Regions from separate parts of the Sphingopyxis sp. J-6 genome, predicted to be linked through region 1. Evidence: predicted binding sites of a transcription regulator. Region 1 holds the regulator's gene; each other region holds the start of a gene.
The links. Region 1 encodes LexA, which represses DNA repair genes until DNA is damaged. Its sites were predicted from a motif close to GTTCCNCNCTTGTTCT; they were not measured.

Region 2: V6U71_RS13015 (ImuA family protein) is a predicted target of LexA. The motif match lies at 1,086-1,101, and genes of this name have one in related genera.
Region 3: V6U71_RS19335 (ImuA family protein) is a predicted target of LexA. The motif match lies at 7,206-7,221, and genes of this name have one in related genera.

The regions. Positions count from the first base shown of each region.
Region 1 is NZ_CP145810.1:1,785,507-1,795,473, forward strand. It holds gene V6U71_RS08570 (ComEC/Rec2 family competence protein) at 34-2,208, shown strand; gene lexA (transcriptional repressor LexA) at 2,162-2,839, opposite strand; gene V6U71_RS08580 (molybdopterin molybdotransferase MoeA) at 2,906-4,096, opposite strand; gene moaC (cyclic pyranopterin monophosphate synthase MoaC) at 4,093-4,563, opposite strand; gene trpC (indole-3-glycerol phosphate synthase TrpC) at 4,560-5,354, opposite strand; gene trpD (anthranilate phosphoribosyltransferase) at 5,351-6,349, opposite strand; gene V6U71_RS08600 (anthranilate synthase component II) at 6,346-6,936, opposite strand; gene V6U71_RS08605 (NADP-dependent oxidoreductase) at 7,006-8,013, opposite strand; gene V6U71_RS08610 (anthranilate synthase component I family protein) at 8,078-9,589, opposite strand; gene V6U71_RS08615 (peptidylprolyl isomerase) at 9,603-9,967, opposite strand, start outside.
Region 2 is NZ_CP145810.1:2,698,287-2,708,253, forward strand. It holds gene V6U71_RS13005 (FitA-like ribbon-helix-helix domain-containing protein) at 1-241, opposite strand, end outside; gene V6U71_RS13010 (DUF736 domain-containing protein) at 342-668, opposite strand; gene V6U71_RS13015 (ImuA family protein) at 1,133-1,864, shown strand; gene V6U71_RS13020 (DUF6504 family protein) at 1,785-3,332, shown strand; gene V6U71_RS13025 (error-prone DNA polymerase) at 3,460-6,780, shown strand; gene V6U71_RS13030 (glycine zipper 2TM domain-containing protein) at 6,894-7,337, shown strand; gene V6U71_RS13035 (diguanylate cyclase domain-containing protein) at 7,603-8,727, shown strand; gene V6U71_RS13040 (hypothetical protein) at 8,798-9,292, shown strand; gene V6U71_RS13045 (hypothetical protein) at 9,322-9,450, opposite strand; gene V6U71_RS13050 (DUF1328 domain-containing protein) at 9,763-9,933, opposite strand.
Region 3 is NZ_CP145810.1:4,069,546-4,079,512, forward strand. It holds gene kduD (2-dehydro-3-deoxy-D-gluconate 5-dehydrogenase KduD) at 1-96, opposite strand, end outside; gene kduI (5-dehydro-4-deoxy-D-glucuronate isomerase) at 190-1,026, opposite strand; gene V6U71_RS19320 (efflux RND transporter periplasmic adaptor subunit) at 1,270-2,409, shown strand; gene V6U71_RS19325 (efflux RND transporter permease subunit) at 2,416-5,643, shown strand; gene V6U71_RS19330 (efflux transporter outer membrane subunit) at 5,640-7,052, shown strand; gene V6U71_RS19335 (ImuA family protein) at 7,226-8,026, shown strand; gene V6U71_RS19340 (Y-family DNA polymerase) at 7,914-9,467, shown strand; gene V6U71_RS19345 (error-prone DNA polymerase) at 9,464-9,967, shown strand, end outside.

The sequences.
Region 1 (9,967 bases):
AGGTGCGGGGACGGGGTCGGGGGAGCCCCTAGCATGGCGACAAGGCAGCTTCAAACGCCGTTTGATGGCCGATGGGCGGGTGGCCGGGCGCGGCTGCTAGCGAATATCGAGGCGCGGCTGGAAGCCGAGCGCGAGCGCATCGGATTGTGGCTGCCCGTCGCGTTCGGGGCGGGGATCGCGGCGTGGTTCGCGCTTCCCGCGGCAGCCCACTGGATCGGATTGTTGCTGTCGCTCGGCGGCGGGCTGCTCGCGGGGTTGCTGATCGGCTGGCAGCGGCGCCTGGGCCGGATAGTCGTGATCGGCTGTACCGTCATGGCGCTGGGCCTGCTGCTCGTCTGGGCGCGCGCAAGCTGGGTCGCGGCGCCGGTACTGGCGCGGCCGGTGACCACCGAGTTTTCGGCACGGGTCGAGCGCGTCGAGCCGCTTCCTGCCCGCGAGCAAGTGCGCATCCTTGTCCACCCGCAGCAGCGTGCCGACCTGCCGCCGCGCCTGCGGCTGACGCTTGGCAGCGAGCAAGCGGCGGGATTGTCCGGCGGCGAACTGGTTGCGGTGCGGGCGCGGCTGATGCCGCCGCCGCCCGCCAACCTGCCGGGCGGTTATGATTTCGCGCGGCGCGCCTGGTTCGACGGGATCGGCGCGGTCGGGACGGTGCTCGGCGACGTCGCACGCGCGCCGGGGGCGGCCGAGAGCACCCCGCCGCTGCGCATGCGGCTAAGTGGGCACATCCAGCAGCAGGTCGAAGGATCGGCGGGCGGCATCGCTGCGGCACTGGTCACGGGGGATCAGGGCGCGATCAGCGAGGCGGATTCGGAAGCAATGCGGCGTAGCGGCCTCGCGCATCTGCTGTCGATCAGCGGGCTCCATGTGACCGCGGTCGTCGGCTTCACGATGTTCCTGCTGATCCGGCTGCTCGCGCTGAGTCCGCGGCTGGCGCTGCGCGGCGTCGTGCTCGCGGCGGCGGCGGGCGGCGCGGCGCTTGCGGGGGTCGGCTATACATGGCTCAGCGGCGCCGAGGTGCCGACGATCCGCTCGTGTGTCGCGGCGCTGCTCGTACTTGCGGCGTTCCTGCTCGGGCGCGAGGCGCTGACGCTGCGCTTGGTCGCGGCGGGGGCGCTGATCGTGCTCGTCTGGCGGCCCGAGGCGCTCGCGGGGCCAAGCTTCCAGCTCAGCTTTGCGGCGGTCACCGCGATCATCGCGCTGCACGAAAGCCCGCGGATGCGCCGCTTCCTCGAACGGCGCGACGAGCGCTGGATCGTCCGCGCCGGCCGCGGCGTCGCCGGGCTGCTGATTACCGGTTTTGTCGTCGAAATCGCACTGGCGCCTATCGCCTTGTTCCATTTTCACAAGGCGGGGCTTTACGGCGCGCTCGCCAATGTCGTCGCGATCCCGCTCACGACTTTCGTTATCATGCCCGCCGAAGCGCTCGCGCTGTTGTTCGGCAGCGTCGGGCTCGGCGCGCCCTTCTGGTGGGTGGCGAAAAAGGCGCTCGCCTTGCTCCTGCTGCTGGCGCACGGCGTCGCCGGCGCGCCGGGAGCGGTCGCGACCTTGCCGTCCTTCCCGCCCGGTGGATTCGCGCTCGCGGTTTTCGGGGGATTATGGCTGCTGCTGTGGCGGACGTCATGGCGGTTGGCCGGCGCCGTGCCGCTCGCCATCGGGATCGCCTCGCTGCTCGCGCAGCCGCGGCCCGATATATTGGTCACCGGCGACGGCCGTCACATCGCGGTGGCGGTGCCGGGCGGCGGCTATGCGCTGCTACGCGATCGAGCGGGCGATTTCATCCGCGATTCGCTGTCCGAAGCGGCGGGGGTCGATACCCCGCTCGTCGCGCTCGCCGAACTCGATCATGTGTCGTGCAACCGCGATTTCTGCCGCTGGCGGCAACAAGCGGGCAATGGGGCCACAGGCAATGCCGGGCGCATTATTCTCGCCGCGCGCGGCCGCGACCGGATCGACGGCGCCGATATGGCAGCGGCCTGCGCCGCTGCCGACGTCGTGATCAGCGACCGCTGGCTGCCGCACGAATGCGTCGCACGCTGGCTGACGATCGACCGCGACAGCCTGACCGAAACCGGCGGGCTGGCGCTATACCTCGGCAAGGAGCCACGCGCGAGCACCAGCTTGCGCGCCGGTGACGCGCATCCGTGGCGCCGGCCCCAGCAGGTCAGTGGTAACGACGAAGCAGTCCCGACAGGCGCCCTTGCACGATGACCCGCTCGGCGGGGTAGCGCTGCGGCTCATAGGCGCTGTTCGCCGGATCGAGCCGGATCATCTGACCTTCGCGGCGGAAATATTTGAGCGTTGCATCCTGCCCGTCGACGAGCGCGACAACGATATCGCCCTCGCGTGCGGTGCTGGCCTTCTGGATCAGCGCATAGTCGCCGTCGAAGATTCCCGCTTCGACCATCGAATCGCCCGAAACTTCGAGCGCATAATGTTCGCCCGCGCCGAGCAGTGCCGCCGGGACCGCGAGATTATTGTGATCCTCGAACGCCTCGATCGGCACGCCGGCAGCGATCTTGCCGTGCAGCGGAACTTCGATGATGTCGTTCGCCGCGATCGGGCGCATCGCAGGCGGACTCTTGCGCAGCGGCACGACATTTTCGCGTGCGGGCGCAGCCTTTGCCGTTTCGGGCAGCTTCACCACTTCGAGCGCACGGGCCCGGTTGGGAAGGCGGCGCAGGAAACCGCGTTCCTCGAGCGCGCTGATCAGCCGGTGGATGCCCGACTTGGATTTCAGACCCAGCGCTTCCTTCATTTCCTCGAACGACGGCGAAATGCCGCTTGCGTCGAGCTTTTGCTGGATGAAGTGAAGCAGTTCATGCTGCTTGGCGGTCAACATCGATCATTCTCCGTCAGGACCAGAACCGGACATAATGAGAACGATAGTGGAACAGACCGGAACTTGTCAAGCGATGTCGATATAGTCGGCGATCTCGCCGGCCGCGCGCGCGGGCGCGCCGATTTCGCGGATGAGCAGGGCGTCGGCTTCGACCAGCGGCGCGGTCTGACCGCTGTCCTGACTGTCGAGGGCGCGGAGCGCACTGCCTTCGATCCGGGCGCGCAGATAGTCGCGGCGGCTTCCCCCGGCGGCAAGCGTTGCGGCGAGCGGTGCCTGGCGGATTGGGGGAAGCGGATGTGCTGCGCCCGCAAGATGGCGGATCAGTGGCAGCAGGAAGAGCGTCGCGGTGACGAAGGCCGAGCCGGGGTTGCCGGGCAGCCCGAGGAGCAGCGCGTCGTCGACGCTTCCCGCGATCAGCGGCTTGCCCGGCCGCATCGCGATCTTCCAGAAATCGAGCCGGCCGCCAGCGTCGTCGAGGGCGCCGCGAACATGGTCATGATCGCCCACGGACGCACCCCCGACGGTGACGATGACGTCATGGTGTCGCGCCAACTCCTTGATAGCATTGGCAATCGACATGCGGTCGTCGCGCATATGGAGCGGCAGGTCGACGTCGGCGGGAGCGGCGGCGAGCATCGCCGCGAGCATCGCGCCGTTGCTGTTCGGGATCTGGCCGGGCGCGAGCGCGCGGCCCGGCGCGATAAGCTCGTCGCCGGTGGTCAGGATTGCGACACGCGGCCGCGATCCGACGCGAACCTCGCCCGCACCGCCCATGATCCCGGCGGCGATCGCGCCGGCGCCCATATGCGTTCCGGCGGCAAGCAAGCGCGTGCCGGCGGCGAAATCGCCGGCGCGTTCCCGAATATGGCGCCCCCGGGTGCCGGGGCCGTCGCCGGTCAGCGTCAAGGCGGTGCCCGCTGCCGCGACATCTTCCTGGAGGACGACGGTGTCGGCACCGTCCGGAAGCATCGCGCCGGTGAAGATGCGCATCGCCTCGCCGGCGCCCACCGCCCGGTCCGGGGCCGCGCCAGCGGCGACCTCGCCGGTGATCGTCCACGGCCCCGGCATATCGGCAAAACGGATCGCATAGCCGTCCATCGCCGACAGCGGCGCCGCGGGCTGGTCGCGCGATGCGACGACATCCTGTGAAAGATAGCGTCCAAGCGATTCGGAAACGGCAATATTTTCTGTCGCCAGCGGAGCGCGGAGCGCGAGCAGGCGCGCCTGCGCTTCCTCGACCGGCAGCAGGCCGCTCATCCGGCGCGCCAGTCGCCCGAGCGGCCGCCACTCTTTTCGAGCAGGCGGATGTCGCTGAGGATCATCGCGCGGTCGAGCGCCTTGGCCATGTCATAAAGGGTAAGCAGCGCGACCGATGCGGCGGTGAGCGCTTCCATCTCGACCCCGGTCGGCCCGGTCGTTGCCGCGACCGCGCGCACCGAAATGCCGCCTTCTTCCCAGTCGAATTCGACACTGACCTGCGTCAGCGCGATCGGGTGGCAGAGCGGGATGAGGTCGGCGGTGCGTTTCGCCGCCATGATGCCGGCGATCCGCGCGGTCGACAGCACGTCGCCTTTCGGCGCATTGCCGCTGCGGATCGCTGCGAGCGCCTCGGCCGACATGGCGATGCGCCCGCCCGCCACGGCGCGGCGTCCGGTTGCCGCCTTGCCGCCGACATCGACCATATGCGCCGCACCCGTTTCGTCGAGGTGCGTCGGGCGGGTCATGCCGCCGCTCCGGTGAGCAGCGCCTTTGTTGCCGCCGTGACGTCGGGCTGACGCATCAGGCTTTCGCCGACGAGGAAGCCTCTGACGCCACTGGCTGCCAGCCGTTCGCAATCGGCATGGCTGGCGATGCCGCTTTCGCCGACGAGCAAGGTGCCTGGCGGGACCAGTTCGGCGAGGCGTTCGGTGACGCCCAGATCGGATTCGAAGGTGCGGAGATCGCGGTTGTTGACGCCGATCAGCCGCGACGTCAGCTTGCCCAAGGCACGCTCGAGTTCGGCCTCGTCATGGACTTCGACGAGCACGTCCATGCCGCGCTCGACCGCCGCCGCCTCGATGTCCTGCATGACGCCGTCTTCGAGCGCGGCGACGATGATAAGGATCGCATCGGCACCGATCGCGCGTGCCTCGGCAACCTGCCAGGGATCGATCATGAAATCCTTGCGCAGCGCGGGCAGGGCACAGGCAGCGCGCGCGGCGACCAGATAATTCTCGTGCCCCTGAAAATAGGGCGCATCGGTCAGTACCGACAGACAGGCAGCGCCCCCGGCCTCATATTGGCGCGCATGATCCGCCGGATTAAAATCCTCCCGGATCAGTCCTTTGGATGGCGATGCTTTCTTGATTTCGGCGATCAGGCCAAAGCCGCCGGCGTCGATTTTAGCCTGAAGCGCGGCGGCAAAACCGCGGACGGGACCCGCGTCGATCGCATCGAGATCGGCGAAGGAGTGCACCGCGCGGCGCGCGGCGACCTCTTCGGCCTTGGTGGCAAGTATCTGGGTGAGCTTGTTCATTTATAGGCGATCCAGCAATTGAGCAGCGCGTTGGCAAGGCCCTTGTCGATCGCCTCGGCAGCCTCCTCGACACCTTCGAGCAACGTGTCGGCGGCGCCGGCGACAACGAGCGCTTCGGCAGCGTTATAGAGCACGGCGTCGCGGTAGGCGCCGGGTTCGCCTTGCAGCAGGGCGCGCAGCGCTTTCGCGTTATATGTCGCATCGCCGCCGCGAAGCTCGTCGAGCGATCGTGTCGGAAGACCGGCATCGGCGGCGATGCTGCGTTGCATCCGGACCCCCTCGGGCGTGATCACCGCGACCTCGTTGCCGCCGGCCAGCGACAGCTCGTCGAGCCCCTCGTCGCCCGAAATGACGCGCGAATGGTCGGTGCCGAGCCGGTGGAGCGCTTCGGCATAGACGGGGACATAGGCGGGGCGGGCGATGCCGATGAGCTGGCGCGTGACGCGCGCGGGATTGGCGAGCGGACCCATGAGGTTAAAGATCGTCCGTCGCCCGATTGCCTTGCGGATCGGCATGATGCGCTTCATCGCGGGGTGACGCGTCCCGGCGAAGAGGAAGCAGATGCCGAGATCGGCGAGCTGCGCCTCGGCCTGCCGGTCGGCGCGTTCCATGTCGAGGCCAAGTGCTTCCAGCGTATCGGCGGCGCCGGACTTCGAGGAAGCGGCTCTATTTCCGTGCTTTGCGACGGGAACTTCGCATGCGGCAACAACAATCGACACGGCGGTCGAGACGTTGAGCGTATGATGGCCGTCGCCGCCGGTGCCGCAGACGTCGATTGCGCCGGCGGGCGCCGCGACAGGGATCAGCCGGTCGCGCATCGCCTGCGCGGCGGCAGCGATTTCGACCATCGTTTCGCCGCGATCGGAGAGGGCGATCAGAAATTCGGACACCTGTTCGTCGGTCGCGCCGCCATCGAGCATCGTCGCGAAGGCATCGGCCGCTTCGTCGTGATCGAGCAGCGCCGAGGGGTCGGGAAAGGGACCGAAGCGGCTCATGCCGCCTTCCGTTCGCCGACCGGGAGCCCGGCGATCTTCAGGAAATTGGCGAGCATCGCATGGCCGTGCTCGGTCGCGATGCTTTCGGGGTGGAACTGGACGGCGTGGATCGGGAGGTCGGTGTGGCGGAATCCCATCACGGCGCCATCGTCGCTCGTCGCGTTGATGACGAGGCTGGCCGGGATGTCGACGACTTCGAGGCTGTGATAGCGCGTCGCGGTGAGCGGCGAGGGCAGGCCGGTGAACAGCCCGCTGCCGTCGTGGCACACCGGCGACGTCTTGCCGTGCATCAGGTGGCCGCGCTGGACGGTGCCGCCGAAATGCTGGCCGATCGCCTGATGACCGAGGCAGACGCCAAGCAGCGGCCGCGCGGCGTCGGCGCAGGCGGCGACGAGATCGAGGCTGATCCCCGCCTCGTTGGGCGTGCAGGGGCCGGGCGAGATCAGGATCGCATCAGCGCCGCTGGCCAATGCAGCCGCGGCGGTCAGCGCATCGTTGCGCTCGACGCGCACCTCGGCGCCCAGCTCGATCAGATAATGAACGAGATTGAAGGTGAAGCTGTCGTAATTGTCGATGACGAGGATCATGGCGGCGCACTACCGGTTTTGCGGGGTTTGGGGAAGGGATAGAAGCTTTTCGGACTGCAATGCGGGCTTCTAGCTTTCCATGCGCACGACGATCTTGCCCTTGGCCCGCCCCGATTCGAGATAGGCGATCGCATCGCCGATTTCCGCGAATGGGAAGATGCGGTCGATCACCGGTTCAAGCTTCCCGTCGACGATCAGTTGCGCCAGTTCGGCCAGTTCGCTGCCGCTAGGGTGCATGAACAAATAGCGATAGGTCACGCCATGTTTGCGCGCCTTGGCGCGCAACCCAAAGCTCGCAAACCAGAAGAGGGCGGCCAGGCCCGCGCCGCGTCCGAGATCCTTTCGTGCGGTCAGCGGTTCGGGCATCCCGGCGACCGATACGACCATGCCGCCGGGTTTGACGACGCCGAAGCATTTTTCGAGCGTGTCGCCGCCGATCAGGTCGAAGGCGCCGTCCATGTCGCCTATTTCGTTTTCGAAATTCTGGGTTGTGTAGTCGATCACCCGGTCGGCGCCGAGCCGTTCGACGAGCGCGCGTCCGCGCGGCGACGCGGTCGTGGTGACTTCGGCGCCGAGCCATTTGGCGATCTGGATCGCAAAGGTACCGACACCACCGGCGCCACCGGGGATGAAGACGCGGCTACCGGGCTTCAGTCGCAGTTCGTCGCGGAGCGCTTGAAGCGCGGTGAGTCCGGCGAGCGGGACACCCGCGGCGGTTTCGAAGTCGATCGACGCCGGCAGGAGGGCGAGGTGGCTTGCAGGAATGGCAGCATATTCGGCGAAAGCGCCCATGCGTCCTTTCGGCACGCGCGCGAATACGCGGTCACCGGGTTTGAATGCGGCTGCGCCGTGGCCGCAATGTTCAACCGTGCCGGCGAGTTCGTTGCCCATAACGACCGGAAGGTCGTAGCCTTGCACGACCTTCAACATGCCGTCGCGCGTTTTGAAATCGACGGGATTGAGGCCGGCAGCGTGGACGCGGACCAGCACATCGCCGGCGCCGGGGACAGGGCGTGCAACCTCTTGCAGGCCGGTCGTTTCCGGACCGCCGTAGCGATTGAGTACAAAGCCCTGCATTCGCATCACTCCGCCGTCAGTTTCGCGAGACGCCCCTCCCGTGAAGAGGAGGGGATCGATTTTCTTACTGCCCATACCCCGGCGTTCCCGCCAGTCGCACCGCCTCGCGCGCCGCGGCGAACAGCGCGCCGGCCTTCGCTTCGCATTCGCGCTGTTCATAGGCGGCCTCGCTGTCGGCGACGATGCCGGCGCCGGCCTGGACGTGCATTTCGCCGTCCTTGACGATCGCGGTGCGCAGCACGATGCAGCTATCCATATTGCCGTCGGGAGCGAAATAGCCGACGCCGCCGGCATAGGGCCCGCGCGCATCGGCTTCGAGTTCGGCGATGATCTGGCAGGCGCGGACCTTGGGGGCGCCGCTGACGGTGCCCGCCGGGAAGCCCGCGAACAGCGCGTCGATCGCGTCCTTGCCCTCCGCGATGCGGCCGATGACGTTCGACACGATGTGCATGACGTGGCTGTAGAATTCGACGGTATAGCTGTCGGTGACGACAACGCTGCCGCCGGTCGCGGCGCGGCCGACGTCGTTGCGGCCGAGGTCGAGCAGCATCAGATGCTCGGCGCGTTCCTTGGGATCGGCGAGCAGCGATTCGCGGTTTTCGAGATCCTCGGCGCTGGTCTTGCCGCGCGGGCGGGTGCCGGCGATCGGACGGATGGTGATTTCGCCGTCGCGCACCCGGACCAGAATCTCCGGCGACGAACCGATCAGCGCGAAACCGGGCAGGTCGAGGAAATAGAGGAACGGCGAAGGATTGATCCGCCGCAGCGCGCGGTAAAGATCGAAGGGCGGCAGATCGAACGGCGTCGAAAAGCGCTGCGACAGCACAACCTGAAAGATATCGCCCGCCGCGATATAGTCCTTCGCGGTGGCGACCATGGCGGCATAGTCCCCGGGCGTCGTCGCGGGTATCGGAACGATGTCGCCCGGCACCGCATCCGTGGCCGCGCGGTCGGCGTGCGCGCTGGCGCTGGCCAGCCGCGCCGCGATATCGTCGAGCCGTTCCTGCGCGGCATCGATCATCCGGTCGATCGGCGCGGCCGCATCGGGCCAGATCGGCGCGATCAGGAAAAGTTCGTCGGCCAGCCGGTCGAAGACGAGGATCGTCGTCGGGCGCACGAAGACCATATCGGGCAGGCCGAGCCCGCTTCCCGGCGCACGCGGGATGCGCTCGACAAGGCCGATGGTTTCATAGGCGAAGAAACCGACGAGCGTGGTCAGCGCCTTCGGCAGGCCTTCGGGCACGTCGAAGCGGCATTCGGCCACGAGATCGCGCAGCGCCTGCAGCGCGCCGCCGGCGATCGGTGCGAACGCCTCTTTGTCGCGCCGCCAGTTGCGGTTGATCCGCGCCGTGTCGCCGCGCGCTTCGAGCAGCAGGTCGGGATCGAGGCCGATCATGCTGTAGCGGCCGCGCGTCTCGCCGCCCTCGACCGATTCGAGCACCCAGTCGCCGCGCCCCGGCTCGATGAGCTTGAGCGCCGCCGATACCGGCGTTTCGATATCGGCGATCAGCCGCTGCCACACGACCGCGCCGCGGCCCTGCGCCAGCGCCTCGAGCGCGGCGGCTCTGCCCTCCAGCACCCGCGCCGCCTTATTCGGCGACCGGCGCCGTGCCGGTGAGTTCGCGGCGGAGCTGGTCGACCAGTTGCTTGTTGATCGTCACCCCGGCGCGGCGCTTGGCCTCGGCGACGAGCTGTTCGACGAGTTCGTTGCCGAACGCGGCGCCGAGCGGGCGCGCGATATAGGCGGCGGCGCGCGGATCGACCGACTTGATGTCGGGGCGGTTCACTTCGTTGAGCGCAATCACCATCCAGCCGCGGTTGCCCGGGATTTCGAGCGTCTTCACCGTGCCCTTGGCCATCGAGAACAGCAGCGCGAGTTCGGGCGGCGCGCCCTTGCCGTCGCGGTCGAGGTCGCCGCGGCGGCCGCCGATCGTCTGGACATTGCCGATGTTCG
Region 2 (9,967 bases), 910 kb from region 1:
AGAGATCGATGGGCTCGCGCGTGTCCTCGCGTGGCGCAATGTCGAGTTCGATGCCGCCGAGCGGCGCGAAGCGCGCGCGAATGGCCGCCGCGAGATTGCCCATCGGCGCATCGTCGGTAAAAAGCGCCGAGCGGAGGATGTCGCGCACCTCTTCTTCCATCGAACGGCCATGCGCTGCCGCCTGCAGCCGCAGCCGGCGCTTCAGCGCGTCGTCGATGCCCCTGATCGTCATGCTGCCCATGTCGCGTCTCCTTGAGCGTAGATATTAGTCATTGACTGCAAAACAATCAATGACTGCAAAGGAAAGTGCGGCCCCGCTCGAAGGCGGAGCCGCAATGCTGTCAGTTGCCGGGGGCGTTCCAGATCAGCACCTTCTTCGAGGGATCGTCGCCCGGCGCGTTCGCGACATTGCAGAAGATCTCGCCGAGTTCGGGGGCCGACAGCGACACCGAGATATATTCGGCGCCGGTCGAGCGCGCGGTTTTCGTCCAGCCGCCGCCGAGTTCGAAGCCGTTCCGGCGGCTGACCACGCGGAAGTCGGGCTCGCTTTCCTTCATCTTGCGGCCGTTCGGAACGATCGCGATCGGCACGGTGACCATCAAGGTCGCGAGCGTGCCCTCGTAGCTTCCGTCGTCCTTGAGGGTCAGATTTCCAATGGTGGTACCCATGTTCAGTCTCCTTTGATGCTCGGGGACCATCCCCGATGGCGCCAGAAGGAGGGGCCGTGAGCCGCCGTCACCGAGCGCATGCGAGGGCGAACCCCCGCAGGGGGTTGACGGCATTAGGCGAGCCGAGCCCCGCAATCAGGCAGCCAATGCGGGAAAGGTCCCATGCAACGGGAGACAATGGGCCTCAGCGGAATCATGACTCCGGACGCGAAAGCCAGGCTCGCGGCCGTCGCGATTGCCCCGCTCCGCGCTCCGTTGCCGCATCCCGGCGCAAGGGCCCGAACCTTCAGTATGCCCCGCCGCCGGCTCGTACCTCCCTCCGGCCGGCGGCGCCCCCGGCACCCTCGCTTTCCGGTCTTTCATCCACAGCGATGACACCGCTTCGCCGCAGCGCGCCTTGACGAACAGCGGGCGATGAGAACAAAGAAGGAACATAAGACCAGCTTACCGAGTTATCCGCACCTATGCGCCAGTCCGTCGTTCTTGAAGATATTCGCGCCAAAATTTCGCAAATCGAAGGCGTTGGCGCGCGTCATGACGTCATCCCGTTCGGGATCGATGATCTCGACTCGCGAATCCCGGCGCGCGGAATCGCGACGGGCGCGCTCCACGAGCTCGCCGGCAGCCCCGAACTGGCCGACGATGCGAGCGCCACGATCTTCCTCGCCGGCATCCTCGCGCGGAGCGACGGCCCGGTTTTCTGGTGCCTGCGCTGGCGCGATCTCTTCGCCCCCGCGCTTCATCTAGCCGGACTGCATCCCGACCGGCTCATTCATGTCGAAGCGGGCAGCGACACCAACGTCCTCCTCGCGATGGAGGAGTGCCTCCGCCATCCGGGGCTCGCCGGGGTCGTCGGCGAGGTCAAGGAGTACAGCACCACCGCGTCGAAGCGGCTGCAGCTCGCCGCCGAAGCCTCGGGCGTCCCCGCCTTCATCTTCCGCCGGGCCTGCAAGGCCGGCGAGCCTGCCGAAGGCAGCGCCGCTTTGACCCGCTGGCGCATCACCGCGAGTCCGACCGAGGATCTCGGCATCCCCGCGATCGGACGCGCGCGCTGGCGCGTCGCGCTCGAGCGCGCGCGCGGGGGCAATCCCTACAACTGGATCGTGGAGGGCTGCGATGCGACGGGTCGTATCGCTCTTCCTGCCGCACTGGTCGACCGACCGGCTGCGCAGGAAGATGCGCAAGCCGCAGCCTGACGGCAGCGCCCCGCCCCGCCCGCTCGTTACCGCGATTCCCGACCATGGCCGGCGTATCGTCGCGGCGACGTGCCGCGAGGCGCAAATGCTTGGCATCCAGACAGGCATGACGATCACGAAAGCGCGGGCTTTCGCGCCCGAGCTGGATGTCGTCGACGCCGAGCCCGAGGCTGATCTCGACGGGTTGCGTCGCCTCGCCCTCTGGGCAGGTGCACGCTATTCGCCGGTTGTCGCGCCTGATCCGCCCGACGGGCTCTGGCTCGACATCACGGGCTGCGCGGCCATCTTCAGCAGCGAGCGAGCCTTGCTCAAGGATCTTCACCGCCGCGTCGCGGCCTTCGGTCTCAGCCTGCAAATTGCGGTCGCGGACACGGCCGGCTGCGCGCATGCGGCCGCCCGCCATGTCCCCGCCGGGCGGCCTGTCACGGTTGAACCCGGAGCGCACCGTAAGGCGATCGCGCTCCTACCCGTCTCAGCGCTCCGCCTGCCGTCCGCCGATGTCGAAGGCCTTCGCAAATTGGGCTTCGAGCGGATCGAGCAGCTGATCGGGAGCCCACGCGGTCCGCTCGCGAAACGGTTCGGGCGCGAACTGCATCGCCGGCTCGACCAGGCACTCGGCACGCTGCCGGAGCCGATCGAACCGCTCTTCCCCGAAGAGCTGCCGCAGGCGAGGCGCGGCTTCATAGAGCCGCTCGCGACGGCGGACGCCTTGGCGCAGGTGATCGGCGACCTTGCGCACGATATCGCGGGCCAGCTCAACCGCGCGGGAACGGGCGCGCGGCGCCTCGACTGCTATTTCCACCGCGTCGACGGGCAGACGCAGGCCATCCGTATCGGAACCGCCTCGCCCTCGCGCGATCCCCGGCATCTTGCGAAGCTGCTCGCCGCGCGGATCGAGAGCATCGATCCCGGTCTCGGGATCGAGGCGATGACCCTCGTCGCCGCGCTCGCCGAGCGGCAGCCAGGGAGCCAGGCCGACGCGCTCGAAAATATCGGACGGCGCGGACCCGATCTTCCCGCGCTGGTCGACACGCTCGCCAATCGCTTCGGGCAGCGCGCGCTCCAGCGCGCGGCGCCGCGACCGAGCGCGATGCCCGAGCGCTCGGTTGCTGCCCTCCCCGCGCTCGCGCCCGAGACAGGCGAGAGCTGGAGCGACTGGCCGCGGCCGTCGCGCATGCTAGCGCGGCCCGAACCAGTCGATGTCGTCGCCTTGCTCCCCGACGATGCGCCGCGCCTCTTCATCTGGCGCCGTAAACGCTACCGGGTCACCCAAGGCGATGGACCCGAGCGGCTCCAAGGCGAATGGTGGCGCGAGGGCGGGATCGAAGGCGAAACCCACCTCACCGTCCGCGACTATTATCAGGTCGAGACCGAGACGGGCGGCCGTTACTGGCTCTTTCGCCTCGGCGACGGGGTCAATCCCGCAACCGGTTCGATGCGCTGGTTTATTCACGGAGCATTCGCTTGAGAATGCGACCGGTATTGAACCGCATTCGCTTGAGAATGCGACCGGTAGCGAACCGCATTCGCTTGAGACTGCCACCGGTGTTTAACTGCATTTGCGTGATGCGGCCATCAAGCAGCGTTGCTTTCGCATGACCGATGACGGGGCGGCCTATATCGAGCTGCAGGTCACGACGCATTTCAGCTTCCTGCGCGGGGCCTCGTCGCCCGAGGAGCTCTTCACCGCCGCTGCCATGCTCGGACTGCCCGCGCTCGGCGTCGCCGACCGGCACAGCGTCGCCGGGATCGTGCGCGCGTGGGACGCCGAGAAGGTTACCGGCGTTCGCGCGTTGACCGGCACGCGCCTCAATCTTGCCGATGGCACGGCACTTCTCGTCTATCCAACCGACAAGATGGCCTATGGGCGGATGTGCCGGCTGCTCAGCGTCGGAAAGACGCGCGCCGGCAAGGGCGCCTGCCATCTCGACTGGCCCGATCTCGAGGACTGGAACGAGGGTCTGCTTGCGATCCTGCTTCCCGACCGCGCCGATGGCGCAGCCGAGGCGGCGATCGCCCGCGCCAGTCGCATCTTCGGCGATCGCCTCTATCTCGCACTCACGATCCGGCGCCGCCCCGGCGACGCGATCAGGCTGCGCGATCTCGCAGCCTTGGCCGCCAAAGCGAAAGTGCCGACGCTCGCAACGGGCGACGTCCTCTATCACATGCCCGACCGGCGCCTGCTGCAGGATGTCGTCACCTGCATCCGGGAGAAATGCACGATCGACGAGCTTGGTGATCGCCGCGAGCGCTTCGCCGACCGCCACATCAAGACGGCGGCCGAGATGGAGCGCCTGTTCCGCCGCTACCTCAAGGACAGCTCGCCGGTCGCCCGCACGGTCGATTTCGCGGCGCGCTGCACCTTCAGTCTCGAAGAACTGCGCTACCAATATCCCGACGAGATCCAGGTTCCTGGACGCACCCCGCAGGAGGAGCTTGAGCGGCTGACATGGGAGAAGGCTCCCGTCCGCTACCCCGAAGGCGTCAGCACCGAGGTCCGCACGCAGCTCGAGCATGAGCTGCGATTGATCGGAGAACTCGATTACGCCCCCTATTTCCTGACGGTTCACTCGATCGTCGCCGAAGCCCGCCGCCGCGAGATCCTCTGCCAGGGCCGCGGCAGCGCGGCGAACAGCGCGGTCTGTTACGTCCTTGGTATCACTTCGATCGATCCGGTGCGGTCCGAACTCCTGTTCGAACGTTTCGTCAGCGCCGAGCGCCGGGAGCCGCCCGATATCGATGTCGACTTCGAGCATGAGCGGCGCGAGGAAATCATCCAGTGGATCTACGAGACCTATGGCCGGACCCGCAGCGCGCTGACCGCAGTCGTCACGCGTTATCGTTCGCGCGGCGCCGTCCGCGAAGTCGGCAAGGCGCTCGGGCTTAGCGAAGACATCACCGCGGGGCTCGCCGGCGCGGTCTGGGGTTACAGCCGCGAGGGCGTCGAGGAAAAGCATGCCGAAGCGCTGAACCTCGACCTCGGGGACAAGCGCCTCGCGCTGACGCTCGAGCTCGCGCGCACGCTCATCAACACGCCCCGCCACCTTTCGCAGCACCCCGGCGGCTTCGTGCTGACGCGCGACCGGCTAGACGAACTCGTGCCAATCGAGCCCGCCGCGATGGAAGACCGGCAGGTCATCGAATGGGACAAGGACGACATCGACGCCCTCGGTTTCATGAAGGTCGACATCCTTGCTTTGGGGATGCTGAGCTGCATGCGCCGTGCCTTCGAATTCCTGCACGATCACAAAGGACTGAAGCACGATCTTTCTACCATTCCCGCGGAAGATCCCGCGACCTATGCGATGATCCGCAAAGCCGACACGCTGGGCGTTTTCCAGATCGAGAGCCGCGCCCAGATGGCGTCGATCCCGCTCATGGCGCCGCGCACCTTCTACGATCTCGTCATTCAGGTCGCGATCGTCCGGCCGGGCCCGATCCAGGGCGACATGGTCCATCCCTATCGCCGCCGCCGAAACGGACAGGAGGAGGTGACTTACCCGACCCCCGAACTCAGGCGCGTGCTTGAGAAGACGCTGGGGGTCCCGCTCTTCCAGGAGCAGGCGATGCGCGTCGCGATCGAATGCGCCGGCTTCACCCCGAGCGAGGCCGATCTCCTCCGCCGCGCGATGGCGACCTTCAAACTCACCGGCGGGGTCAGCCATTTCCGCGACAAGCTGATCGATGGCATGGTCGGCCGCGGCTACGACCGCGAGTTTGCCGAAAAGACCTTCAAGCAGATCGAGGGTTTCGGCTCCTACGGCTTTCCCGAAAGCCACGCCGCGAGCTTCGCGCTCATCGCCTATGCCTCGTCGTGGATGAAATGCCATCATCCCGACGCATTCTGCGCCGCGCTGCTCAACGCCCAGCCGATGGGTTTTTACGCGCCCGCGCAGATCGTCCGCGATGCCCGCAATCATGGCGTCGAGATCAGGCCCATCGATGTCAATCACAGCCGCTGGGACTGCACACTCGAAGAAGCGGCCAACGGCAAATATCATGCGGTGCGCCTGGGTCTGCGCATGGTCCGCGGTCTCGCCAATGAGGATGGCGCCGCGGTCGCCACGGCCCGTGCCGGCGAGCCCTATAGCAGCGCCGAGGAAATCCAGCGCCGCGCCGGGGTCGGGCGCGGCGCGCTCGACCGGATCGGCGACGCGGACGGCTTCGCCTCGCTCGGAAGCTCGCGCCGGGAAGGGCTATGGGAAGTGAAGGGCCTCGGACCTGCCGCCCTTCCCCTCTTTCAGGCTGCCGACGAACGCGCCGGACGTCTCCAGCGCGAAGCGCTGGAACCCGAAACGCTGCTCGCGCCGATGGGCGAAGGCGCCGAGGTCGTCGAGGACTATAGAGCGTCCGGTCTGTCACTCAGGGCCCATCCCCTCGCCTTCCTGCGCGACGAGCTTCGCTCGCGAAAGATCATCACGTGCCGGGAGCTTCACGGCATCAAGGACGGCCGCTGGGTCAACCTCGCCGGGGTCGTTCTCGTCCGCCAGAAGCCGGGCTCGGCAAAGGGCGTCATGTTCATCACCCTCGAAGACGAGACCGAGGTCGCGAACCTCGTCGTGTGGACCAATGTCTTCGAGAAATATCGCCCCGTGGTCCTCGGCGCCGCGATGATGGGTGTGCGCGGTCAGGTTCAGCGCGAGGGCGAGGTCATCCATATCGTCGCGCAAAGGCTCGACGACCTCTCCCCGCTGCTCGCGAGCGTCGGGCAGCGCAAGGACATCGCCGATATCTACAAGGTAGGCCGCGCCGACGTCGTCAAGAGCCCCGTGGGTCCCGACCCGCGCGATCCGGAGACGAAGCCGCTCGGCCGCAATCCGCGCGACATCTATATTCCCGACCTCCGCCTCGGGTCCGGCATCATTCCCGGCCAACCCACCGAAGGCATCAAGATCAAGCCACGGGATTTTCGTTAGCTTTCAAATGGCAGGCAGCGGAACCCGACATGGTTTCAGGGGTCTAGATCATGAGGGGCCAGCGCATGCCCCGCCAAGGTCGGCCAGGCACGCAACCAAATGGAGTGATGCCGATGAACCGCCTGATGATCCTTCCCCTCGCAGCCGTAACCGCCATGGTCGGTGCGTGCGCCTCCACGGGCAGCAGCTACGCCTATGACGACGGCGGCTACGGCTATTATGATCGCGCCTATTACGACCAATATGGCCGCTATGACTATGACCGCCCCGATCCGCGCTACAGCGGCTATTATGCGGAGAATTATTATCGCAACGACCGGCGCTATCGCGAACGCCGCCTCAACGACAACGACCGCATCTATCGCGGCCGCGACAATAAATATTATTGCCGCCGAAACGACGGGTCGACCGGACTGATCGTCGGCGGGATCGCCGGCGGCGTGCTCGGCAACGTCATCGCCGACGGAAGGTCGGAAACGCTGGGCACCGTGATCGGTGCCATCGGCGGCGCAGCCGTCGGGCGCGAAATCGATCGCAGCAATGTGCGCTGCCGATAGTCGCAAAATAATCGACGGCCGTTGGAACGATCTCGCGGTCCGCGCGTATCTACTTTGCAAGCTCGGGTCTCAGGACCCGACTTCAGGAAAGCCCCGCAGCCTTGTGCAGCGGGGCTTTACCTTTTTGGACGTCGAATGCGCCCCACTTCCAACTTTGTTAACGCTCGGGGTCTAAGCTGAGCGTGCGGGATCTCAGGAGGTTCGGCCGTCCGCAGGCGGAACCGGTCCTCCCGGTGGGCGGTAATTCTCGGCAAGGAGCTGAGCGATGTCGACCCCGGTCAAATATTCACCCGACGCGATCGAAATCGAGCTGATCCGAAGTCTTTACGACGGCCTGCTGCCCTCGATCGTGATGTCGCTCGGCTTTCTCATCTGCGGGGCGCTGATCATCGAACAATCGGGCGATATGTTGATCGCCGGACCCTATGCGATTGGCGTCCTCGCCTCGGTCGCCCGGCTCCTTGTCGCCTCGCGCGACGCAACCGCCGCGGATAGTCCCGCAATCACACTCGATGAGGCCCGCCGGCTCGAGCGCCGCTACGCGGCGAGCTATATCGTCTTTGCAGTTATGCTCGGCTCCTTCGCAGCGCGGGCGCTTGCCCTCCCCGATCCAGCCATCGACAAGCTCGCGATCTGTCTCGTCATCGGCTATGCGGCGGGCGTCGCGGCGGGGACGAGCCTTCGCCCGCGCATCGCCATAGCCTCGCTCCTTCTCGCCGTCATGCCGCCGGTCGTCACCATGCTTGCTGCCGGAAAGCCGCTCCATATCGCGACCGCGCTGATGACCGCTGCGTTCCTCGCAGGCGGTATCTTCAGCTTGCGAAAAAGACATGCCCGCGCCCTCGACGACATTGGCCGGCGGCTCACCTTCGCCTCGCTCGCGCGAAGCGACGAGCTCACGGACTTGCCCAACCGGCTGGCGCTGCGCGAATGGTTCGACCGCCATGTACGCGCCGCTAAGCTCCGCCCGATCGCACTACACTGCCTCGACCTCAACGGCTTCAAACCTGTGAACGACAGCTTCGGCCATCCCGTCGGCGACGCGTTGCTCGCCGCGGTCGCGAGAAGAATTTCGGGAACCTTGCGCGAAGGCGACATTGCCGCGCGGCTGGGAGGCGACGAGTTCGTGATCATCCAGCTTCAGATCGGCAATCCTGACGAGGCCTATATGCTCGCGGAACGCGTCGCAGCCTCGATCGCGCGTCCCTTTGCCGTCGGAAGCCATGATGTCCGCGTTTCGACGTCGATCGGATATATCGTGTGCGACGACCTGTCGCGCGACCTCGAACAACTGATCAGCCTCGCCGACGAGGCGCTTTATACAGCCAAGCGAAGCGGCCGCAGCATCTGCAGATATCAGGATGCTGCCGCGGTGCAGGCCGCTGCGTAAAACCGGCGCGGGCCCAGCAACATCCGTTCACGTCGCGCGTTGCTGATGCGAGGGGGATCAAGGACGACTGATGCCCCGTATTCTTCTGCTGATGACCTCCGTTCTCGCGCTCGGCGCCGCGACCCTCTCGCTCCAGTCCTGCGGCAGCGAACCGGTCGAGGCCGCGCCGCCGGAGGCAGCGACGAGTGCGCTCATCACGCTGCCCGACGGCTCGACCATGGCGGCGGCATCAGGATCGCTGACGCGCGAGATGGCCGATTGGCTTGCATCGCGCGAGGGCCAGATCAGGACATTCACCTTTCATGGCTTCGAAGAAGACAGGCCCAAATTGACGAGCATCGGTCTCGGCCGAGCCGCGGACCTCGCCACCGTCCTTCGCGCGGCTCCGGCCGCGACGATCGAAATCGCCGGCGACGAAGCCCAGATCAGCCTCCTCGCCGATTTGCTCGAGGATCGCGGCATCGCATCCGAACGGATGAAGATCGTCCCGGCGGCCGGGATCGGAACGGCTATGCTGACGCTCCATCGCGGCTCCATGTCTCCGCTGATGACGGCGAAATCCTGACTCTTTGTCAGGCAAAAAAAAGGCCGGCTTTAGTTGGTCACATCCTCGAACCACTGCGCATAGGGCGTGTTGACTGCCATGCGCCGATTATAGTCCGGGGCTCCATCGTCCCACCACACCGGTCCGCGCTCACCAAGCCCCCCCTTGGACCGATCCACCGCAGAGCGAGCCCGTCGAAGCGCGACGCCGTCTCTTGCTGCGAGCGCCGCTCGCACGTCTCGCCGGGCAGTCATCAGTTCGGATACAAGTCGCTCGCGCTGGCCAGGCTCCAACGCCGGGTTCGACATACGCCAAAGCCGGCCGCGAACGACGAAATAGCGGCCATCGGGAGTGACTTGGAGTCTGCCGGGCGGCTGCTCACACACGGCCGCTATAGGGAGGGGATATAGTCGTGTGCCGGCGACCGAGGGGTTTGTGATCGCCGGCACCCGTGAGGATGGCAAAGTCGGAACTTCGGCCATCCCGGAAACTCAGGGCAATGTGCGGCGTCCGCGCCCGAAGACGAAGGCGACGATGAAGAGGACGACGCCGATCACGAGCAAGATCTTGGCGAAGTCGGCCGAAAGGCCGGCAATGCCGCCGAAGCCGAGAAGCGCCGCGACGAGCGCGACGACGGCAAAGATGATAGCCCATCTGAACATGATAATTCTCCCGTCTGGACGCAGTCCGCCACTC
Region 3 (9,967 bases), 2.3 Mb from region 1:
GCCCGCTTCGGCAAGCGCGAGCGAAATGCCCTGCCCGATACCGGTGTTGGCGCCGGTGACCAGCGCGACTTTTCCGGCGAGGTCGAACATCTTCATTCTCTTACCTTTCGTCATGCCGGACTTGATCCGGCATCCATCGCCGCGACCCTGCATGGACCCCGGATCGAGTCCGGGGTGACGATGAATGGCTTACTTCAACTGGCAGATGTCGAGGACGTTCATGTCGGTATAGTCGAGATTCTCGCCGCCCATCGCCCAGATGAAGGCATATTTCTTCGTCCCCGACCCCATGTGGATCGACCAGGGCGGGCTGATCACCGCTTCCTCGTTCGCGATCACGATGTGCCGCACGCTGTCGGGCTCGCCCATATAATGGAAGATGCGGTCGCTTTCCTCGGGCAAGTCGAAATAGAGATAGATTTCGCTGCGCCGGTCGTGGAGGTGCGGCGGCATCGTGTTCCACACGCTGCCCTCTTCGAGCACGGTGAGCCCGAGCAGCAATTGCGCGCTCTCGCATACGCCGGGGATCACGAGCTGATAGATCGTCCGCTGGTTCGAATTGGCAAGGTCGCCGCGCGCGAGCGGGTTCGCCTGATCGAGCGTGATGTGCCGGATCGGGTAGACCTTGTGCGCCGGGAGCGACGCCAGATAGAAGCGCGCGCCGTCGCCTTCGAAGACCACCTCCTTCGATCCCATCGGGATATAGAGGCATTCCTTGTTCTTCATCGCAAAGCGCTGGCCATCGACGCTGATCGTGCCGTCGGTGCCGATATTGACCGCCGCCATCTCGCGCCGTTCGAGGAAGGGGTGCCCCGCCGCCGAAGCCGGCTCGCTCTGGTCAGGAAGCCGCAGCGCGCCGCCCTTCGGCACCGCGCCGCCGATGACGAATCGCTCATTGTGCGAATAGTTGAGGTTGATCCTGCCGTCGGCGAACATGCCCGGGACAAGATAGCGATCGCGCAGCGCGTCATTGTCCACGCATTCCATCATGTCGGGATGGGTCGCGTGATAGGTTTTGGCAAACATGATGATCCTCATCCCGTCTTCGTCGTCGCTATTTGCTAAACCCGATGGTAACCGGTGTCAATGCCGAGGCATCGATGCGCGGGCAAAATTGTCGCACTTTGTCGCAAAGCCCTGAAAGCGCTTGCATGGCGCCTTCCAAATGGTGGAATAGGCATCATTCCTCCCCCGCCGTCGGCGGACCGACACGAGATAATAATTATGCAGGACAACAGGCCGCTGCTCCGCGCGGGAGCCTTGTGTGCCATGATGCTGTCGCTGGGCGCTTGCGCCGGCAAGGACGACGAGGGCGGACGCGGGCGCGGCGCCCCCGAGGTCGGCTATGTCACGGCCGTGGTGCAGGCGGTTCCGGTCACCACCCAGCTCGGCGGCCGCACCGTCGCGTTCGAGACCAGCGAGGTGCGTCCGCAGGTGAACGGCCTGATCCGCCGCCGCCTGTTCGCCGAAGGCAGCTTCGTGCGCGCCGGGCAGCCGCTCTACCAGATAGACGCCAGCCTGTATCAGGCGGCGGCGGATCAGGCCGCGGCGAATCTGGCGAGCGCGCGGGCAAGCGCGCAGGCCGCCGACGAAAAGGCAAAGCGCTTCGAGCCGCTCGCCAAGATGCAGGCGGTCGCCGAGCAGGATTATACCGACGCGCTGGCGCAGGCGCGCGTCGCGCGCGCGACGGTGGCGCAAAATGCCGCGGCGCTCGAAACCGCGCGGATCAACCTGCGCTACACGACGCTTTCCGCACCGATCAGCGGGCGGATCGGGCGCAGCCTCGCCACCCCCGGCGCGCTGGTCAGCGCGAGCCAGTCGGAGCCGCTGGCGACGATCCAGCAGACCGATCCCATCTATGTCGACATGCAGCAGTCGAGCGCCGAACTCATCCGGCTGCGCCAGGCGCTGGCGAGCGGCGGCACCCAGCCCGGCAGCACGACGGTGCGGCTGAAGCTCGAGGACGGCAGCGATTACGGGTTCGCCGGCACCGTCCAGTTTTCGGAGATCGCGGTCAGCGAAGCGACGGGCACGGTGACGCTGCGCGCGCGCTTCCCCAATCCCAAGGGGCTGTTGCTGCCCGGCATGTTCGTCACCGCGCTGTTCGACCAGTCGGTCAACCCGGCCGCGATGCTGGTGCCGCAGGCTGCCGTTCAACGCGACTTCGACGGATCGGCGTTCGTCTACCTTGTTGGCAAGGACAACAAGGCGGTGCGGCGCAAGGTCACCGCCGAGCGGACGGTCGGCGCCAACTGGGTCGTCACCGAAGGGCTGAAGCCCGGCGAAAAGATCATCACGCAGGGGATCGGCAACCTCAAGGCCGGAGCGCCGATCAAGCCGGTTCCGGCGAGCACGCCGCAGCGGGTCGGGGCGCCCGCGGCCAAGGGCGCGGCAGCGAAAGGAAATTAAGGGCCCATGTCGCGCCTTTTCATCGACCGGCCGATCTTTGCCTGGGTGCTGGCGATCATCGTCATGCTCGGCGGGCTGGGCGCGCTCTTTTCGCTGCCGATCGAACAATATCCCGATATCGCCCCGGCGCAGGTCAATATCCGCGCCAACTATCCGGGCGCGTCGGCCGAGACGATCGAGAACAGCGTCACGCAGGTGCTCGAACAGCAACTGACCGGGATCGACGGCCTGCTCTATTTCAGCTCGCAATCGAGTTCGCGCGGGCAGGCGAGCATCACCGCGATCTTCGAGAAGGGCACCGATCCCGACATCGCGCAGGTGCAGGTCCAGAACAAGATCCAGACCGCGATTTCGCGCCTGCCGCAGCAGGTGCAGCAACAGGGCATCCGCGTCACCAAGTCGAACGCCGACACGCTGCTCCTCGTCGCGGTCTATGATTCGACGAACACCCGGTCAAACCAGGACGTGTCCGACTATATGGCGTCGAACATCCAGGACCCGCTGTCGCGCGTCGAGGGGGTCGGCGACGTCAACATCTTCGGCGCGCCGCACGCGATGCGCATCTGGCTGAACCCGCAGCGGCTGGCGGCGATGTCGCTGATGCCGAGCGACGTCATTTCGGCGATCACCGCGCAGAACAGCGAGGTCGCCGCCGGCGACGTCGGCGGCCTCCCCGCGCCGCAGGGCCAGATGCTCAACGCGACCGTCACCGCGCAATCGCGGATGCAGACCGTCGAGGAGTTCGAGAATATCGTCCTCAAGACGCTCCCCGACGGGTCGAGCGTGCGCATCAAGGATATCGCGCGGGTCGAGGTCGGCGCCGAAAGCTATGCCGTCATCAGCCGCATCAACGGCCATCCCGGTGCCGGCATGTCGATCTCGCTGTCGCCGGGGTCCGACGCGCTCGAAACCGCCGACCGGGTCAAGGCGCGGATGGCGGAACTCGCCGCCGATTTCCCCGACGGCGTGACCTACAGCTACGCCAACGATGCGACCGCCTTCATCAAGCTGTCGGTCAGCGAGGTGCAGAAATCGCTGTTCGAAGCGATCCTGCTCGTCATCCTTGTCATGTTCGTCTTCCTGCAGAGCTGGCGCGCGGTGCTGATCCCGGCGATCGCGGTGCCGGTGGTGCTGCTCGGCACCTTCGGCATTTTCTATATGGCCGGGTTCAGCATCAATACGATGACCCTGTTCGGGCTGACGCTTGCCATCGGCCTGCTCGTCGACGACGCGATCGTCGTCGTCGAGAATGTCGAGCGATTGATGGAAGAAAATCCCGGCATGTCGGCGCGCGAGGCGACGATCCAGTCGATGCAGGAATTGCAGGTCGCGCTGATCGCGATCGCGCTCGTGCTGTCGGCGGTGTTCATGCCGATGGCCTTTTTCGGCGGCTCGACCGGCGTCATCTACCGGCAATTCTCGATCACCATCGTCTCGGCGATGGCGCTGTCGGTGCTCGTCGCGCTGATCCTCAGCCCCGCGCTGACGTCGAGCCTGCTCAAGCCCAAGACGCATGGCGAGACGGCGGAGACACACCGCTTTCCGCGCCTGCACGCGCTTGGCGAACGGCTGAAGAACGGCTTCAACACCCGTTTCGACCGCACCGTGAACCGCTATGTCGGCAGCGTCGGCGCGGTGGTCGACCGCAAATGGCTCTTCCTCGGCATCTATGCCGTCATCCTCGTCCTGCTCGCGGTGCTGTTCCTGCGCCTGCCGAGCGGCTTCCTGCCAAACGAGGATCAGGGCCGCGTCCAGGTTCAGTTCCGCCTGCCCGCCGGCGCCACCCAGGAGCGCACGCTCGAGGTGCGTAACGCGGTCGAAGATTATTTCCTGACCCACGAAAAGGCGAACACCGGCGCGCTGTTTCTGATCGCCGGCGGCGGCGGCGGGGCCGCGGCAGGCCAGAACACCGGCCAAGGATATGTCAATCTTGTCGACTGGGACGACCGGCCGGGCGACGAGAACACCGCCGATGCGATCACCGAGCGAGCGCGCAAGGCCTTGAGCGGGCTGCGCGACGCACAGGTCTTCGCGCTCGTCCCTGGCGCGGTCCGCGGACTCGGCGACACGTCGGGTTTCACGATGCAGTTCCAGAATCGCGGCGGGCTCAGCCGCGAACAATTCTCTGCCGCGCGCGACCGGCTGCTTGCGATGGCGAACGCCAATCCCAAGCTGACCTCGGTGCGCCTCAGCGACCTTCCCGACGTCGCGACGCTCAAGGTCGATATCGATACCCAGCGGCTGACCGCCTATGGGCTGACCAACAGCGACGTGAACAACACCCTCGCGACCGCCTGGGGTGGCCGCTACGTCAATGATTTCATCGACAAGGGCCGCGTCAAGCGCGTCTATGTCCAGGGCGACGCCCCCTATCGCGCCAAGCCCGAAGACCTCGGCCAATGGTACGTCCGCTCGGCGGACGGCGAGATGTCGCCCTTCTCGGCCTTTTCGCGCATCGGCTGGGCGACCACCCCCGCGACCACGTCGCGCTTCCAGGGTGTTTCGGCATTCGAGATTTCGGGCCAGCCGTCCGCCGGGGTCAGCTCGGGCGAGGCGATGGACGAAATGGAGGCGATGGCGGCGCAGATTCCCGGGACCAGCGTCGCCTGGTCGGGCTCCTCCTATCAGGAGCGGCTGTCGTCGGGACAGGCGCCCTTCCTTTATGCGATTTCGCTGCTCGTCGTCTTCCTCTGCCTCGCGGCGCTCTACGAAAGCTGGTCGATCCCGCTCGCGGTGATCCTGATCGTCCCGCTCGGGCTGATCGGCGCGGTGTTCGCGGTGACGCTGCGCGGGCTCGAGAACGACGTCTATCTCCAGATCGGGCTGCTCACCACGATGGGGCTCGCGGCGAAAAATGCGATCCTGATGATCGAATTCGCCGAACAGGAGGAACGCAAGGGCAAGCGCGTGATCGAGGCCGCGATCGAGGCGGCGCGCATCCGCCTGCGGCCGATCCTGATGACCAGCTTCGCCTTCATCTTCGGCGTGCTGCCGCTGGCGATCGCGACCGGCGCCGGCGCGAACAGCCGCGTCGCGATCGGCACCGCGGTGATCGGCGGCATGCTGACCGCCGCCTTCCTCGCCATCTTCTTCATCCCGCTCTTCTTCGTCCTCGTCAGAAGGGGCGTCCGCGACGGCCTCGCCGCGCTGCGCCGCCGCTTCGGCAAGGACAAGGATGGGGACAAGGACGGCGACAAGGACACGGGCGCCGGCGGGACGGAGGTTCCGGCATGATCGCGCTCCGCCCCCTCCTGCTCGCAGGGACGCTGGCGCTGGCGGGCTGCTCGCTCGCGCCGAAGACGGTGCTGCCCGCGCCGCCGGTGCCGCAGAGCTGGCCGGTCGGCGACGCCTATCTGCTGCAGAGCGAGGCGGCGCTGCCGATCCTTTCCTATCGCAGCGTCTTCACCGACCCGCGGTTGCAGGCGCTTGCCGATCAGGCGCTCGCGAACAACCGCGACCTGCGCGTCGCCTATGCCAATGTCGCCGCGGCGCGCGCGCAAGCGCGCGTCAGCCGCGCGGGACAGTTCCCCGAAATCGGGATCAGCGCCGGCGCCGGCTATGCGGATTCGGGCGGCACGGGCGCAGGAAATGGTGGGGGAAGCGGCGATTTCTCGCTGCGCGGCGGCATCACTGCGTTCGAGCTCGACCTGTTCGGCCGTCTCGCCAATGCCGCCGAATCGGATCGCAACAGCGCGCTCGCGACCGAAGCCGCATCGCGCACCGTCCGACTCGCGCTAATCGCCGACCTCGCGGGGGCATGGGCGACCTATGGCGCCGACCGCGACCTGCTGAAGATCGCGCAGGATACCGCCGCCAACGCGCGCGAGAATGTCCGGTTGACGAAAGCGCGGCTCGACGGCGGCGTCGCGCCGCGCACCGACCTGCGCCAGGCAGAACAGATCCTCGCGACCGCCGAGGATGCGATCGCGGCGCAGACGAGCGCGATCGCGCAGGACGAAAATCTCATCCGCCTGCTTGTCGGCGGCGATGTCGACCGCGCGCTGCTGCCCGCCGGGCTCGCCGAAGTGACGCCGGCGATCGTGGCGCTGCCCGCCGGGGTCAGCTCGCAGGTCCTGCTGCGCCGGCCCGACGTGATCGAGGCCGAATATCGCCTCCGCGCCGCCAATGCCGATATCGGCGTCGCCCGGGCACGGCTGTTTCCGACGATCTCGCTCACTGGCCTGCTCGGTTTCGCGAGCGACGCGCTCGGCAGCCTGTTCGACAGTGGGTCGTTCGGCTGGTCGGCGGGCGGCGATGCCGCCGCGACGATCTTCGACGCCGGCGGCCGCCGCGCCGGAGTCGCGGTGACCGAGGCGCAGCGCGACGCAGCGCTCGCCGGCTACGAAGGCGCGATCCAGACGGCGTTCCGCGACGTCGCCGACGCGCTTGCGGTGCAGGGCACGATATCCGAACGCGTCCGCGCCGCCGCCGCAAACACCGAAGCCGCCGCTGACACCGCGCGGCTGACCGACGCGCGCTACAAGGGCGGGGTCGACAGCTTCCTCGCCAGCCTCGACGCGCAGCGCAGCCTCTATACGGCACGGCGGAGCGAGATCACGACGCAGCTCCTGCTCGTCAACACGCGAATCGCGCTGTTCCGCGCCCTCGGCGGCGACAGCGGGGCGGGAAGCAGCACGCCCTGACGATCCTCTTCGTCACCCCGGACTTGATCCGGGGTCCATGCTTCGTGGAATGGATGCCGGATCAAGCCTGTCCTGAGCGTGTCGAAGGGTCCGGCATGACGATGAAGGTCGATACCGACTCATCTTGACAATCGCCCCCGCTCGCGCGCTAATAGAACATATCAGGAACAAACATGCGCGAGTCGTCTTCCCAACTCGCCGGGCTGCGCCGACGCGTCGCCCGGCTGGCCGCCAGCGGCCATGAAAACCGTCCGGCCGAAGGCTGGCTGGCTAGCGGCGATGCGCGCTTCGACGGCGCGCTAGGCGGCGGGCTGGCGATCGGACGGGTCCATGAATTTTTTGCCGCCGACGCGCTCGACGCGACGAGCGCAGCCGCTTTCGCGGCGCTCGTCGCGCTGCGCACCCCGGGCAAGGCGCCGCTGATCTGGCTGCGCACGAGCGACGCCGGCAAGCGCAGCGGGCATATCTATGCCCCCGGGATTGCCGAACTCGGCGGCGACCCCGACCGGCTGCTGCTGGTCGAGGCGGCCGATCCCAAAATGCTGCTCGCCTGCGCCAACGATGCGATCCGCTGCCCCGGCGCGGCGGCGGTGATCGTCGAAAGCTGGGGCAAATTCCCCTTGCTCGACCTGACCGCCGGGCGCCGCCTTGCGCTCGGGGCGCGCGACGCGGGCACGACGCTGCTGCTGCTCCGCCTTAACGCCGTGCCGGTACCGAGCGTCGCCGAAACGCGCTGGAGCGTCGCCGCCGCCGCGTCGCACGCCCTCGCCGCCAATGCCCCCGGCGCGCCCGCTTTCGACCTCGAACTGCTGCGCTGGCGCGCCGGCCCCGCGGGCGCGCGCTGGCGACTGGACTGGAATCATGACGAACAATGTTTTGGACAGGGCTCCGGGAACGACGCGGCGCTATCTGGCGCTCTTCTTCCCCTTCCTGCCCGCCGAGCGATGGCTTCGCACGGCGCCGCGACCGCCTGACGCCCCGCTCGTCTTCGCCGAGAAACAGCGCGGTGCGATGCGTCTCGCGAGCGTCGATCCGGCGGCGCTCGCGGCCGGGCTGCGCCCCGGCATGCCACTCGCTGACGCGCGTGCGCAGGTCGGCGAACTCGCGGTCGTCGCGCACGATCCGGTGCTGGACCATGCATGGCTCGACCGGCTCGCACAGGGATGCGCGCGCTATACGCCGCTCGTCGCGCTCGACGCCCCCGACGGGCTGATCCTCGACATCGCGGGTGCCGCCCATCTCCATGACGGCGAAGCGGGGGTGATCGCCGATGTCGAAAACCGCCTCGCGCGGCTCGGCATGACGACGCGCCACGCGCTCGGCCCCACCGCCGACGCCGCGCGCGCACTCGCGCGTTATCAAGCGCGCCCCGCTCCCGACGAGGCACAGGCGATCCGCCGCCTGCCCGTCGCCGCGCTCGAACTCGACGGCGAGGCGACGACCGCGCTCGTCCGCGCGGGGCTCAAGACGATCGGCGACCTTGCGAGCCGCCCGATGGCGAACCTTGCCGCGCGCTTCGGCGCCGAGGCCGCAATGGCGCTGCGCCGGATATTGGGCGATGCGCCGAGCCCGCTCGACCCGCGCATCGCCCCGCCGCCGGTCGCCGCCGAGCGCCGCTTCGCCGAGCCGCTGGGGAGCACCGCGCACGCCGCCAAGGTGCTGACCGAACTCGCCGCCGAAGCGATCGAAGAACTTGGGGAGCGCGGCAAGGGCGGGCGTCATTTCCGCGCCACCTTCTTTCGCAGCGACGGCCTCGCGCGGGCGATCGCGATCGAGACCGGCCATCCGACGCGCGACCCCGGGCTCGTCATGCGCCTGTTCGCCGAACGGATGGACGGCCTCGCCGACCCGCTCGACCCCGGCTTCGGCTTCGACATGATCCGCCTCGCGGTACCGCGGCTCGAGGCGCTCGGCGCGAGCCAGCTCAAGCTCGAGGGCGGCGCAGTGAAAGTCGCCGCCATCGACGAGCTTGCCGACCGGCTGGCGACGCGGCTCGGGCGCGGCCGGGTGCGGCGTCTTCGTCCGGCCGACACGCATATCCCCGAACAGGCGCAGCTCGAACTGCCGGCGATCGACGCGCCCGCGCCGCTGCCCTGGCAGGCACCCGATGCCGGCGAACCGCCGACGCGCCCCTTCCACCTCTTCGACCCGCCGCAGCCGATCGAGGTGATCGCCGAGGTCCCCGACGGTCCGCCGCAGCGCTTTCGCTGGCGCCGCGCCTTTCATGCCGTGCGCCGCTACGAAGGCCCCGAACGCATCGCCGCCGAATGGTGGCGGCGGCGCGACAATGGCGGGCTGACGCGCGATTATTACCGCGTCGAGGACGCGCAGGGCCGCCGTTTCTGGCTGTTCCGCCACGGGCTTTACGACGAAAAGCCCGACCCGCGCTGGTATATCCACGGGGTCTTCGCATGAGCGATGCGCCCGAGACCATCCCCGAAACCCGCTTCGCCGAACTGGTCGCCGCGACCAACTACAGCTTCCTGCGCGGCGCCTCGCACCCCGCCGAGATGGTCGCCGAGGCGCTCGCGCTCGGCATGACCGGCATCGGCATCGCCGACCGCAACAGTGTGGCTGGGGTGGTGCGGGCGTGGGCGTTCCTGAAAGATCTGCAGGTCAGACAGCCCGAGCTAGTGGAGGATTTCCGGCTTGTCGTCGGCGCGCGGCTCGTCTTCGCCGACGGCACCCCCGACATCGTCGCCTACCCGGTCAGTCGCCACGGCTGGGGCCGGCTGACCCGCCTGCTCTCGACCGGCAATCTGCGCGCGGAGAAGGGCGACTGCATTCTCGAACTGGCTGATCTGCTCGATCACTGCGACGATCTGCTCCTCATCGCGATGGAGGGCGACGAAGCATTGCTCCGTACCCTCAAAAGCAAGCGCCCCAAGTCGGTATGGCTGGCGGCTACGATGCCG